DNA from 3 places in the Lentzea flaviverrucosa genome. Region 3 is predicted to be linked to each of the others. Evidence: riboswitches for the same ligand, from Rfam matches in the RefSeq annotation. Region 3 holds a riboswitch; each other region holds the start of a gene.

Region 1 (4,356 bases), on a different contig from region 3:
CACTCGAGCAGCAGGGCGTCCGCCCCGCTCGCCCGCTCACCCACGACCTCCTCAAGGACGTCATCGGGGCGCTGGGGCGCAACCTCGAGCAGGTGCGGATCACCGACCTGCAGGAGGGCACCTTCTTCGCGGAGCTGGTGTTCGACGGCGACGTGCGGGTGTCCGCGCGGCCCTCGGACTCGGTGGCGCTCGCGTTGCGCGTCGGGGTGCCGATCCACGCCGAGGAGTCCGTTCTGGCCGAAGCGGGCCTCATCATCCCGGACGAGCAGGAGGACGAGGTGGAGAAGTTCCGCGAGTTCCTCGACTCCGTCTCCCCGGAGGACTTCCGCGGCGCGGACACGTAGGCACTGTCGCGGCGTGGACACCTGAGTTTTCTCCGGTGTCGCACTCCGTCTCGCAGGGGCTGAAGGGCAGTTCGTTTGGACGTCCCTCGGTTGGACTACTCACGGTCGTTATGACCGCTAAACGATCACTAAACGTCACCTGAACGTGCTTGTTCGGGTGACGGTATGACTCTCTACCTCAGGTTGAGGGTCGCAACTCCCCGCGCGTCGCGTTGACCTGCCATCGGAGCGGTCTTACCGTCGAACTCGAGTGGACGTCGTTGCTTCACGAGAGTGGACGCGGCGGCTTGACGGTCATGAGTTTCGTGGCCGTTCCGAGGGGAGGCAGGCGTGGTCGAGGAAGCGCCCTTGCGGGCCGAATCCGGGCTGCAGGGTGAACTGTTCCCGGACTCCTCGCTGCCGGACGAGCTCGTCGGTTACCGAGGACCCGCGGCGTGTCAGATCGCGGGCATCACGTACCGGCAGCTCGACTACTGGGCAAGGACCGGGCTGGTCGCGCCGACGATAAGGATGGCGCACGGCTCCGGCAGCCAGAGGTTGTACTCCTTCAAGGACATCCTGGTGCTCAAGGTCGTGAAGCGGCTGCTGGACACCGGTGTCTCGTTGCAGAACATCCGCGTGGCGGTCGACCACCTGCGCCGCCGCGGCGTGCAGGACCTGGCCAAGATCACGCTGTTCTCCGACGGCACGACGGTCTACGAGTGCACCTCGCCCGAAGAGGTCGTCGATTTGCTGCAGGGCGGTCAGGGCGTGTTCGGCATCGCGGTCAGCGGTGCGATGCGGGAGATCTCCGGCACGATCCACGAGTTCCCGGCAGAACGCGCGGACGGCGTCGAGATCGCCCCGATGACCGAGGACGAGCTGACCCGCCGGCGTCGCGAGCGCGCCACCGGCTGACCGGCCCGGCTGATCGATCGGCACTGTGAACGTGGCCGACTGGCGCTGGTGAGTGGCCGGTCGGCAGAAGCGCCCCGATCTTGTTCTTCCCTAGCGTTTCCGGCATGACGATCACCCCCTCCTACCAGGTCGTGAAGGTGCTGGCCGCGGCGACGAAGCGCGCGTTCCGGCTGGAGTTCGGCTTCCTCGGCACCGAGAACCTGCTGATCTCGCTGATCGACACCGTCGGGCCCGGCCGCAAGCTCGGCGTGCGGTCGCTGGCGGCCCAGGCGATGGCGCGGGGGCCGGAGCACTGGGCCGACGACGACGGTGGCGTCGTTCCCGAGGCTCATCCGGACGTCACGGCGTTGATGAACACCGCGTGCGACAAGAGTCTCATCGGGACCGTGCTGCCCGTCAGCCGTGCGCTGGAGGAGTGTCTGCTCGGGGCGGTCGCTCTGGCCGGCGACGGCGTGCTGACCACGACCCACCTCTCGCTCGCGTTGCTGGAGCAGGGTTCCGGGCGTGCCGCCGACCTGTTCGTGCTGCGCGGAGTCGACGTCGAGGCGACGGCCGCCGCTGTGCGGACCGATGCCGCTCGACGCCACGCGGAGGTCGAGGAAGCGCCCGCCGTGCGGTTGCTGCGCAAGGCGGGAGCGCTGGAGGGGGACTCCGGCGGCGGGTACGTGCGCTGGCTGCTGCGCTGGGTCGCGCGCGGCCAGGGACTGGGCGGGCCGGTGCTGACCGTCGTGCGCAACGAGGCCGGACGGCTGGCCGTGGCCGCGCGGCGAGAGGTGTCGTCCCGCGATCTGGTGGAGGCGGTGGTGTCGGTCGACCGCCAGTTGGAGGTGGCGGGCAGGAAGCTGAAGCCGGAGTTCGAGTCGGGCGGGGCGGCGGCGTTGCGCGAGGCGGGGATCGACCTGGCCGCGTTGCCCGTCAGCGGTGGCAGGGTGGAGCGTGCGATGGAACGGGCGAAGCTCGTCGCCGCTCGCCGCGGTGACGCCGTCGTGGGCACCAGGCACCTTCTCGTGGCGCTGCGCGACGACCCCGCCGACCCGGTCGCCGGGACGCTCGCCGGTCTTCCCACTGAGATGTAGGTCGCGTCCCTAGGGACTACGTGAGCTGCCTGCGGGTATTCTTCTCGGGTAGTCGCTGAACTCAGGCGGGAGAGCCCGGGCTTCGAGCCCGGCGCCGAAGGAGCAAGTCCCTCCCCGGGAACCTCTCAGGCATCCAGGACCGCCAGAGCGAGACGCCTCTGGAAAGTGGAGTCCCCCGCAAGGGGAATCCCGCCGACGGTGAAAGCCCATCCTCGTGGTGGGTGAACCTCTCAGGCGCCCTTCGGGGTACGGACAGAGCGGGGAGGGCACAGGACACGTGTGCCCGCAGCCACCCCCGGAGGCGTTTGATGACGCAGGACCGCATTCCGCTCGCCGCTCTCGAGCACGGCACCCCGTTCGCCGACCGGCACGTGGGTCCGCGCCCCGCCGAGCTCGCGCGCATCCTCGACGTCATCGGCGTCGGGTCGCTCGAGGAGCTGGCCCAGCACGCGGTGCCTTCGTCCATCCACGAGCGCGACCTCGTGCTGGACCTGCCCGCCCCGGCCACCGAGACCGAGGCGCTGGCCGAGCTGCGTGAGCTCGCGTCGCAGAACCGCCCGATGACGCAGATGATCGGCCTCGGCTACTACGACACCGTGACGCCGGGCGTGATCCTGCGCAACGTGCTCGAGTCGCCCGCCTGGTACACCGCGTACACGCCGTACCAGCCCGAGATCTCGCAGGGCCGCCTCGAAGCGCTGCTGAACTTCCAGACCATGGTCGGCGACCTGACGGGCCTGCCGGTCGCGAACGCGTCCATGCTGGACGAGTCGACCGCCGCCGCCGAGGCGATGACGCTGGTGCGCCGCGCCGGCAAGTCCAAGTCGAACAAGTTCGTCATCGACGCGGACACGCTGCCGCAGACGCTGGCCGTCATCGAGACGCGCGCCGAGCCGCTCGGCATCGAGATCGTCGTCGCGGACCTGTCCCAGGGCATCGAGGGCCTCGGCCTCGGTGGCGACTTCTTCGGCGTGCTGCTGTCGTACCCCGGTGCGTCCGGTGTGGTGCGCGACCAGGCCGCGTTGATCGAGGAGATCCACGCCGCCGGCGCCCAGGCCGTCGTCGTCGCCGACCTGCTGTCGCTGACGCTGCTGCGCGCGCCGGGTGAGATCGGCGCGGACGTCGTCATCGGCACCACGCAGCGCTTCGGCGTGCCGATCGGCTTCGGTGGCCCGCACGCCGGTTACATGGCCGTCCGGTCCGGTCTGGAGCGCCAGTTGCCCGGCCGTCTCGTCGGTGTCTCCGTCGACGCCGACGGCTCGCTGGCCTACCGCCTCGCGCTGCAGACGCGCGAGCAGCACATCCGCCGCGAGAAGGCCACGTCGAACATCTGCACCGCGCAGGTGCTGCTGGCCGTGATCGCGTCCATGTACGCCGTCTACCACGGTCCCGAGGGCCTGCGTTCGATCGCGACCCGCGTGCACCGCCTGGCCACCGTGCTCGCCACGGGCCTGTGCGAGGCCGGGCTCGACGTCGTGCACGGCGAGTTCTTCGACACCGTCCAGGTGCGCGTCGAGGGCCGGGCCGCCGCCGTCGTCGAGAAGGCGCGCGAGGCCGGCATCAACCTCCGCAAGGTCGACGACGACGTCGTGGCCATCGCCTGCGACGAGAAGACGACCCGCGCGCACATCGTCGCGGTGTGGGAGGCCTTCGGCGTCAACGGGTCCGATGTGGACGCCATCGACGGCGACACCGCCGACGGCATCCCGGCCGACCTGCGCCGCACCTCGGACTACCTGACCCACCCGGTCTTCCACGCGCACCGCTCCGAGACCGCGCTGCTGCGCTACCTGCGCGCGTTGTCCGACAAGGACGTGGCCCTGGACCGCAGCATGATCCCGCTCGGCTCCTGCACGATGAAGCTGAACGCCACCGCGGAGATGGAGTCCATCACGTGGCCGGAGTTCTCGACGCTGCACCCGTTCGCGCCGGTCGAGGACGCCAAGGGCCTGCTGAAGATCGTGTCCGACCTGGAGGCCTGGCTCGCCGAGGTCACCGGCTACGACGCCGTGTCGCTGCAGCCCAACGCCGGTTCGCAG
Region 2 (4,356 bases), on a different contig from region 3:
AGGTGGGGCAGCCTGACGCTGACCGCGCTCGCCGACGGGCAACTGCGCTTCAACGAGCTGCGCCGCCGTGTCGACGGCGTCAGCGAGAAGATGCTGTCCCAGACGTTGCAGGCACTGGAGCGCGACGGGCTCGTGCTCCGCGAAGCCCAGAACACGAACCCGCCGCGCGTCGACTACAGCCTCACGCCGCTGGGCCGCGAGACGGCTCAGCGGTTGTTGTCGTTGATCGAACTGCTCGAGGGCCGCATGCCCGAGGTGCTCGCCGCGCAGGCCGCGTACGACGCCCGCTGACCAGCTAATCCGCTAGTCCGGCCGCTTACGCTGATCGCGTGAGAGGTTGCGGACTTTGCTGGAGCCAGGCTGAGCTGGACGTGCTCGACGGCGATCCCGAGCTGGTGCCGGCCGTGGTCGTGCAGAAGTTCGCCTGGGAGAGCGCGGACCACTTCGAGCGTGACGAGTACGAGTTCGCCTGGCGAAGGCTCGGGTACCGCGTGGTCCAAGAGCTGGAACGCCTCCCGGACGACAAGCTGACCGCGGGACTGCGATGGGCGCGGTGGCCGAGCTGGCCAGAGGCCGAGCGGACCGCGCTACGCGCACTGATCACCGACCTCATCGTGCGTGTGGCCGGCGACCAGGAGCGCTGGTGGCAGCTGGACGAGCTGATCCAGGCCGCAGCGCAGCTGGACCAGGACATGACTCCGTGGTTGCGCCTCGTCGACGACTTCCAGGACGCGCTCGTCGCCCAGCTCGCCGAGTCCTACTCGATGTACTACACGCACAGCGACGGTCCCGTGCTCACCTGGATGACGTGGGACGACCCTGGAGGGCCGATCGTCGACTGGCTGCTGTCCCCCACGCTGCGCGACCGGCTGTCCGGACTGGACGACCGGAACGCGCAGCGCGCGTTGGAGCTCATCGATCTGATGGTGGAACTCAGCATTCGATGACGTTCACGGCGAGCCCGCCGCGTGCCGTCTCCTTGTACTTCACCGACATGTCCTTGCCGGTGTCCCGCATGGTCTTGATGACCTTGTCGAGCGACACGAAGTGCGAGCCGTCGCCGCGCAAAGCCATGCGCACGGCCGTGATCGCCTTGATGGACGCGACGGCGTTGCGTTCGATGCACGGGATCTGCACCAGGCCGCCGATCGGGTCGCAGGTCAGGCCGAGGTTGTGCTCCATGGCGATCTCGGCTGCGTTCTCGACCTGTTCGGGGGTGCCGCCGAGCACCTCGGCGAGGCCGCCGGCGGCCATCGAGCAGGCCGAGCCGACCTCGCCCTGGCAGCCGACCTCGGCGCCGGAGATCGACGCGTTCTCCTTGAACAGCACGCCGATCGCGGCGGCGGTGAGCAGGAAGCGCACCACGCCGTCGTCGGACGCTCCCGGCACGAACTTCGTGTAGTAGTGCAGGACCGCCGGGACGATGCCGGCCGCGCCGTTGGTCGGTGCGGTGACGACACGGCCGCCTGCCGCGTTCTCCTCGTTGACCGCGAGCGCGAAGAGCGTCACCCAGTCCATGACCCGCAGCGGGTCGGTGACGAAGTGCTCGCCCTCCAGCGACTTGCGCATCTCGGCGGCGCGGCGGCGGACCTTCAGGCCGCCGGGCAGAATGCCTTGCTCGGTGCAGCCGCGTTCGACGCACTCCTGCATGACGTGCCAGATGTGCAGAAGTCCTTCGCGGATCTCGGTTTCCGTGCGCCACGACAGCTCGTTGGCCATCATGATCTCGCTGATCGACAGGCCGGTCTCGCGGCAGCGCGCGAGGAGCTGGTCGCCGGTCAGGAACGGGTGCGGCAACGGCGTGGAGTCCGGTTTGATCCGGTCGGTGCCGCTGGCGTTCTCGTCGACGACGAACCCGCCGCCGATCGAGTAGTAGACGGCCCGCTCGACCGGCTCGCCGTCCGCGTACGCCTCGAAGCTCATCCCGTTGGGGTGCAACGGGAGTGACTTGCGACGGTGCATGACGAGGTCGCGGTCGTGCACGAAGTCGATCTCGTGCGTGCCGCCGAGCTTCAGCCGGCGGCTGGAGATGATCTCCTCGACGCGTTCGGCCGCGGCGGTGGGGTCGACTTCTTCGGGGAGGTTGCCTTCCAGGCCGAGGAAGACGGCCTTGGGGCTGCCGTGGCCGTGGCCGGTCGCGCCGAGCGAGCCGAACAGCTCGACGTGCACGCGGTCCACTTCGGACGCACGCGCGCCGAGCTTCTCGACGAACATCGCGGCCGCGCGCATCGGTCCGACCGTGTGGGAGCTGGACGGTCCGATGCCGACGGAGAACAGGTCGAAAACGCTGATCGCCACTGATCAGTCCTTCGTGGTGGTGGGGCGGTCAGTCAGACTTGGTGAGCTCGGCGTACTTCGCCGCCGTGAGCAGGTTCTCCGCCGAGTCCACGCGGACCCTGAACAACCAGCCGGCACCGTACGGGTCGCTGTTCACGACGGCCGGGTCGTCCACGACGGCGCTGTTGACCTCGATCACCTCACCGGTGACGGGCGAGAACAGGTCGCTCACGGACTTGGTGGACTCCAGCTCGCCGCAGACCTCGTTGGTGACGACCTTGGCACCGACCTCGGGCAGCTGGATGTACACGATGTCGCCGAGCGCGTCGGCCGCGTACTCGGTGATTCCGCAGGTCAGCGGGTCCTGGGTGCCCGGCGTCCAGTCGACCCACTCGTGCTCGACGGTGTAGAGCAGGTTCTCGGGGAACTCCACGGCGCGACTCCTCTGGCTGTGACGGGTCAGGAAACTTGCGCCCCCTCCGCCGTGCAGAGTTGCCTACCCCGGGTGGTCTTGCTGCCTGAGAGTGTGCGGGAGCTTGCCCCTTCGGCGCCTCGACCAGTTCGTCGAGGTCTCTCCCACGCGGGTTCTGGCGCTGGCGCGCCGCGGCCGGTGTTCAGTTGTCCGGGGCGAACGCTATGTGCGGCCCCCGCCGAGTGTCAACGCGGGACGGTCGAGCGGAACGCGAACGGAGCTCAGGTCGCTTTGTCCTGGATGAACAACCAGCGGGGTGGCAGATAGTGCGACCAGCACAGTGACATGACCTTGTGACTGGCCCACATTATGAGATGTCGGCCACCGAACGGAGGAGTCATCGTGCGGATCGCAGTTCCTCGCGAGATCAAGAACCACGAGTACCGCGTCGCTCTCACGCCTGCCGGTGCGCACGAACTGACCAGCCGCGGGCACGACGTCTACGTCGAGCAGGGCGCCGGTCTCGGTTCCGCGATCACCGACGAGGAGTACCTCGCCGCGGGCGCCAAGATCCTCCCGACCGCCGATGACGTGTGGGCGGAGGGTGACCTGGTTCTCAAGGTCAAGGAGCCGATCGCCGAGGAGTACCCCCGTCTCCGCGCCGGCCAGACCCTCTTCACGTACCTGCACCTCGCCGCCGACAAGCCGCTGACCGAGGCGCTGCTGGCGTCCGGCACCACGGCCATCGCCTACGAGACCGTGCAACTGCCGAACCGCTCGCTGCCGCTGCTCGCCCCGATGTCCGAGGTCGCGGGCAGGCTTGCCCCGCAGGTCGGCGCGTTCTCGCTGATGAAGCCCTCCGGTGGCCGCGGCGTGCTGCCCGGCGGCGTCCCCGGCGTCGCCCCGGCCCGCGTGGTCGTCATCGGCGGCGGTGTCGCCGGCGTCAACGCCGCCACCATCGCCGTCGGCATGGGCGCGGACGTGCAGATCCTCGACACCAACGTCGACCGCCTGCGCCAGATCGACGCCCAGTTCCAGGGCCGTCTGCGCACGCTCGCCTCGAACTCGTTCGCCATCGAGCAGGCCGTCCGCGAGGCCGACCTGGTCGTCGGCGCCGTGCTCGTCCCCGGTGCCGCGGCCCCGAAGCTCGTCTCGAACGCGCTGGTCGCCGACATGTTGCCGGGTTCGGTGCTCGTCGACATCGCCATCGACCAGGGCGGTTGCTTCGAGGACTCCCGCGCCACGACGCACGCCGAGCCGACCTACGAGGTCCACAACTCGGTGTTCTACTGCGTCGCGAACATGCCGGGCGCCGTCCCGCGCACCTCGACCTACGCGCTGACCAACGTGACGCTGCCGTACGCCGTCGCGCTGGCCGACAAGGGCTGGGAGAAGGCGCTCAAGGACGACGCTTCGCTCGCCCTGGGCCTCAACGTCCACGCCGGACTGCTGACCAACGGCCCGGTGGCCGAGGCGACCGGCCTCGTGCACACGCCGCTGGAGACCGTGGTCTGAAAGCCAACTGAATGACTGAGGCCCCCGCACGCGTGAATCGCTGCGGGGGTTTCGCCTATCCGCCGTTGCTCACGACCGCAACGCCTCCACCTTCGCCTTGACGCCTTCGATCACGCAGTCCAGCCCGAACTCGAACTGGCGCTCGAGCGACC
Region 3 (4,356 bases):
GGCGGCTGAACGGTCTGATGACGCAGAGATGCAGGAGGTGAACCGGATCAAGAACGCATGGCTCGCGGAGGCTCCCCCCTCGGCGCCAGGCATCCCCGTGCAGCGGGGAGGCAGGAGCGGGCCGCGTGGCTTGGTCAAGGTCGACTCGGCGGATCCGGCCTACGTGGCCGCGATGCGCAAGCGGGCGCCGGAGGCACCCGAGGCACTGCTCGCCGCCGCGGCGAGCTACTGGCAGCTGGTGGGCGACGTCGCCGAAGCCGAGCAGTGGTGGGACGCGGGCATCAGCCCGTTGGACCAGCGCGCGCTCGACTACCGCGCCGCCGGCCTCTCTCCTGCCGACCTCGGTCGGCGCCTGGGACCGATGACGGTTCTCCAGCACCTCCGCCGCGGTTCTGCCGCAGCCTGGTGCGTCGCACGTCTGCAGAGGCAGCGCCGGGACGGCGTGGCGTAGTGGGAAACGGGCTCTCGGAGGCGGGAGCCCCGTAACCACACACCTCGAAGGGCGGCCTCCTGTCAGGAGGCCTCACCCAAGTAGTGTGGAGGTCGTGCGCGGCCTCCTTACCCCCCAACGAGTGTTGATCGCGTTCGCCTGTCTGGCGGCGCTGATCGTCTGTTGCGGGCTCGCGTACTGGCAGTGGCAGCGCTTCGAGTCCGCCAGCGGCACGTTCCAGAACCTCGGGTACGTGCTCCAGTGGCCGCTCTTCGGCCTCTTCCCCCTCTTCATGGTGTGGCGTTTCCGCCGTTTGGTGCGCCAGAACCGTGACGCGGATCTCGCAGCCGAGCCGGTTGCGCCCGCCCCCAAGCCGGTAGCTACCGTTGACGCCGTCAAACCCGCGCCTGTCGAGCACTTCGACGATGAAGAAGACGCGGAGCTCGCGGCCTACAACCGCATGCTCGCGGACCTCAACGCGCGGGACGGTCGTTGAGCGAAGGCGGGCAGATGAAGGGTGCGTTGACCCGGTTCAGGGTCATGGCTTACGTGGTCGGAGTCTTCCTGCTGCTCCTGGTCGTGGCCATGGTGCTCAAGTACGCCGCGGACATGGACGGCGCGATGAAGGTCGTCGGCCCGATCCACGGCTTCCTCTACGCCATCTACCTGGTGATTTCCGTCGACCTGGCGCTGAAGCTGCGCTGGTCGATCAAGGGCACCGCGCTGGTGCTGGTCGCCGGCACGATCCCGTTCCTGTCCTTCTGGGCGGAGCGCAAGGTGGTCGAGAAGACTGCGCAGGGCGTCCCGCTGTGACGTTTGGCCTGCTAGCGTCTGGGGCTGACAACTGAACACGGCCGTCGATGTCGCGCGGGAGAGTCCCCTTGAGTGGGGACACCGTAGGAGCAACTCCTCCCCGGAATCTCTCAGGTACAGGTACCGCCCGACGAAGGCAACTCTGAAAAGCAGGCTCATCAGCAGCCTCGCCCACGGTGCAAGCCGCGCTCCGCGCGGTGAAGCTCTCAGGCTCATGACAGAGGGGGAGGCTCGCTCTAGTGAGGAGTCTCCGATGGACCGTGTCATTCTTCTGATGCCTCAGCCGGCCGCGTCCGGCTCTTCGGCGCACCCTGGAGGAGCGTTCTGATGTCCCGCCTCACGCCTCTGAACGCCGAGCACGAGCAGCTCGGCGCGATGTTCACCGACTTCGCGGGCTGGCGGATGCCGCTGCGCTACTCGTCCGAACTCGCGGAGCACCACGCGGTGCGCACTACCGCGGGCCTGTTCGACCTCACGCACATGGGTGAGATCGTCCTGACCGGACCGCAGGCCGGTGAGGCCCTCGACTACGCGCTGGTCGGCCACATCTCGGCACTGGCCGTCGGCAAGGCGCGCTACACGATGATCACGCAGGCCGACGGCGGCGTGATCGACGACCTGATCGTGTACCGCCTGGGAGACCAGGAGTTCATGGTCGTCGCGAACGCCTCGAACGCCCTCGTCGTCGCCGAGGCCCTGGTCGAGCGCGCAGCCGGGTTCGACACCGTCGTGACGGACAAGTCGACCGACTACGCGCTGATCGCGATCCAGGGCCCGAAGTCGGTCGAGATCCTCTCCGGCCTGACCGACACCGACCTGTCGACGGTCAAGTACTACGCCTCGTACCCGTCCACCGTGGCCGGTGTCGAGGCGCTGCTCGCCCGCACCGGGTACACCGGCGAGGAGGGCTTCGAGCTCTTCGTCGCGCCCGCCGACGCACCCGCCGTCTGGGCGGCGTTGCTGGGGGCCGGCGAGGCGCACGAGCTCAAGCCGTGCGGTCTCGGCTGCCGCGACACGTTGCGTCTCGAAGCCGGGATGCCCCTGTACGGCAACGAACTCACGACGTCGCTGACGCCCTACAACGCGAACCTGGGCCGCGTCGTGAAGCTCGACAAGCCCGGCGACTTCGTGGGTCGCGACGCGCTGACCAAGGTCGCCGAGTCCGGGGTGGACTCGGTCCTGGTCGGACTGAAGACCCCTGAGCGCCGCGCCCCGCGCCACGGTTACGCGGTGCTCGACGGCGACGAGGTCGTGGGCGAGGTGACGTCGGGCGCGCTGTCCCCGACCCTCGGCTACTCCGTCGCCATGGCCTACGTGTCGAAGGCCAGTGCCGAGCCCGGCACCTCACTGCTGGTGGACGTCCGCGGCAAGAAGCAGCCGGTCGAGGTCGTCGCACTTCCGTTCTACAAGCGCGCCAAGTAGGGAGATCCTCCAGATGTCCGACCAGTTCAACGCTTCCCTCGCGGAGTACGACCCCGAGGTGGCCGAGGCCGTTGCGGCCGAGCTGGCTCGCCAGCAGGGCACGCTCGAGATGATCGCCTCGGAGAACTTCACGCCCGTCTCGGTGCTGCAGGCCCAGGGCTCCGTGCTCACCAACAAGTACGCGGAGGGCTACCCCGGCCGCCGCTACTACGGCGGCTGCGAGCACGTGGACGTCGTCGAGCGCCTCGCCATCGAGCGCATCAAGGCGCTCTTCGGTGCCGGCTTCGCGAACGTCCAGCCGCACTCGGGCGCGCAGGCCAACGCGGCCGCGATGTTCGCACTGCTCGAGCCCGGCGACACGATCCTGGGCCTGGACCTCGCGCACGGCGGCCACCTGACGCACGGCATGCGGATCAACTTCTCCGGCAAGCTCTACAACGTCGTGCCGTACCACGTCGCGGACTCGGACGGCCGCGTCGACATGGCCGAGGTCGAGCGCCTGGCGCAGGAGCACCGGCCGAAGCTGATCGTCGCCGGCTGGTCCGCCTACCCACGCCAGCTGGACTTCGCCGAGTTCCGCCGCATCGCGGACTCGGTCGAGGCCTACCTGATGGTCGACATGGCGCACTTCGCCGGCCTCGTCGCCGCCGACCTGCACCCGTCGCCCGTGCCGCACGCGCACGTCACGACGACCACGACCCACAAGACCCTCGGCGGTCCCCGTGGCGGCGTGATCCTGTCGAACGACGCGGCCATCGCCAAGAAGATCAACTCGGCGGTGTTCCCCGGTCAGCAGGGCGGCCCGCTGGAGCACGTGATCGCGGCCAAGGCGGTGGCGTTCAAGCACGCCGCCTCGCCGGAGTTCGCGGACCGCCAGCGCCGCACGCTCGAGGGCGCGCGGATCCTGGCCGAGCGCCTGTCGCAGGCGGACGTCGCCGCGGCCGGCGTGAAGGTGCTGACCGGTGGCACGGACGTGCACCTCGTCCTCGTCGACCTGGTGAACTCCGAGCTGGACGGCAAGCAGGCCGAGGACGTGCTGCACCAGATCGGCATCACGGTCAACCGCAACGCCGTTCCGAACGACCCGCGGCCGCCGATGGTCACGTCCGGTCTGCGGGTCGGCACGCCGGCGCTCGCGACCCGCGGGTTCGGCGAGGTGGACTTCACCGAGGTCGCCGACGTGATCGCGGAGGCCCTGAAGCCGGGCGCGGCGATCGACGAGCTGCGTGCGCGCGTCGAGGTGCTGGCGGCGAAGCACCCGCTGTACTCCACGCTCTGACGCTGAACGACGAGGGGCGCCACCGGATTTCCGGTGGCGCCCCTTGCGTTGGTGACCCGGGAGCGAAACGACGGGAACCCCGGCCCCTTCCCCAGGGCCGGGGTTTCACCACGTCAGGGTGATGTGTGTTTCAGATGGACCGTCCTAATAGGATGCTGTGGGGTTAGGCAGCGGGTGCCGTGACGCCAGGGGGCAGGCATTCCACGTTGCGCTTGCCGTCAGGCTGGATCACGTACCAGGTACCGCCGACGCCCTGGCCCTTCCAGGCGCCCGGCTTCGGGTCCTGCGAGTACGTGTAGAGAGCCCAGCCGTCGATGGCGACCTGCTTCTTGCCGTCAGCGCGCGTGATCAGCGAGACGAGCTTCGCGTCGACACCTTCGACCTGCGGGATCGTTTCCGAGATCAGCGGCGG

What was found. A riboswitch is a leader RNA that binds a small molecule or an ion and turns the genes downstream of it on or off. The one in region 3 is predicted to bind glycine.
Region 1: linked by a shared signal. The riboswitch ahead of gcvP (aminomethyl-transferring glycine dehydrogenase) and the one ahead of gcvT (glycine cleavage system aminomethyltransferase GcvT) in region 3 are both predicted to bind glycine.
Region 2: linked by a shared signal. The riboswitch ahead of gcvH (glycine cleavage system protein GcvH) and the one ahead of gcvT (glycine cleavage system aminomethyltransferase GcvT) in region 3 are both predicted to bind glycine.

The regions. Positions count from the first base shown of each region.
Region 1 covers NZ_QQAU01000019.1:31,243-35,598, forward strand. The annotation lists gene DFR72_RS40265 (bifunctional nuclease family protein) at 1-344, shown strand, start outside; gene DFR72_RS40270 (MerR family transcriptional regulator) at 675-1,241, shown strand; gene DFR72_RS40275 (Clp protease N-terminal domain-containing protein) at 1,346-2,317, shown strand; glycine riboswitch at 2,374-2,469, shown strand; gene gcvP (aminomethyl-transferring glycine dehydrogenase) at 2,626-4,356, shown strand, end outside.
Region 2 covers NZ_QQAU01000002.1:536,809-541,164, forward strand. The annotation lists gene DFR72_RS08555 (winged helix-turn-helix transcriptional regulator) at 1-291, shown strand, start outside; gene DFR72_RS08560 (hypothetical protein) at 330-947, shown strand; gene DFR72_RS08565 (L-serine ammonia-lyase) at 934-2,298, opposite strand; gene gcvH (glycine cleavage system protein GcvH) at 2,327-2,710, opposite strand; glycine riboswitch at 2,774-2,866, opposite strand; gene ald (alanine dehydrogenase) at 3,092-4,204, shown strand; gene DFR72_RS08580 (TetR/AcrR family transcriptional regulator) at 4,274-4,356, opposite strand, start outside.
Region 3 covers NZ_QQAU01000006.1:218,712-223,067, reverse strand. The annotation lists gene DFR72_RS20820 (hypothetical protein) at 1-451, shown strand, start outside; gene DFR72_RS20815 (hypothetical protein) at 573-926, shown strand; gene DFR72_RS20810 (DUF3817 domain-containing protein) at 941-1,243, shown strand; glycine riboswitch at 1,289-1,379, shown strand; glycine riboswitch at 1,381-1,471, shown strand; gene gcvT (glycine cleavage system aminomethyltransferase GcvT) at 1,571-2,665, shown strand; gene glyA (serine hydroxymethyltransferase) at 2,679-3,944, shown strand; gene DFR72_RS20795 (COG4315 family predicted lipoprotein) at 4,108-4,356, opposite strand, start outside.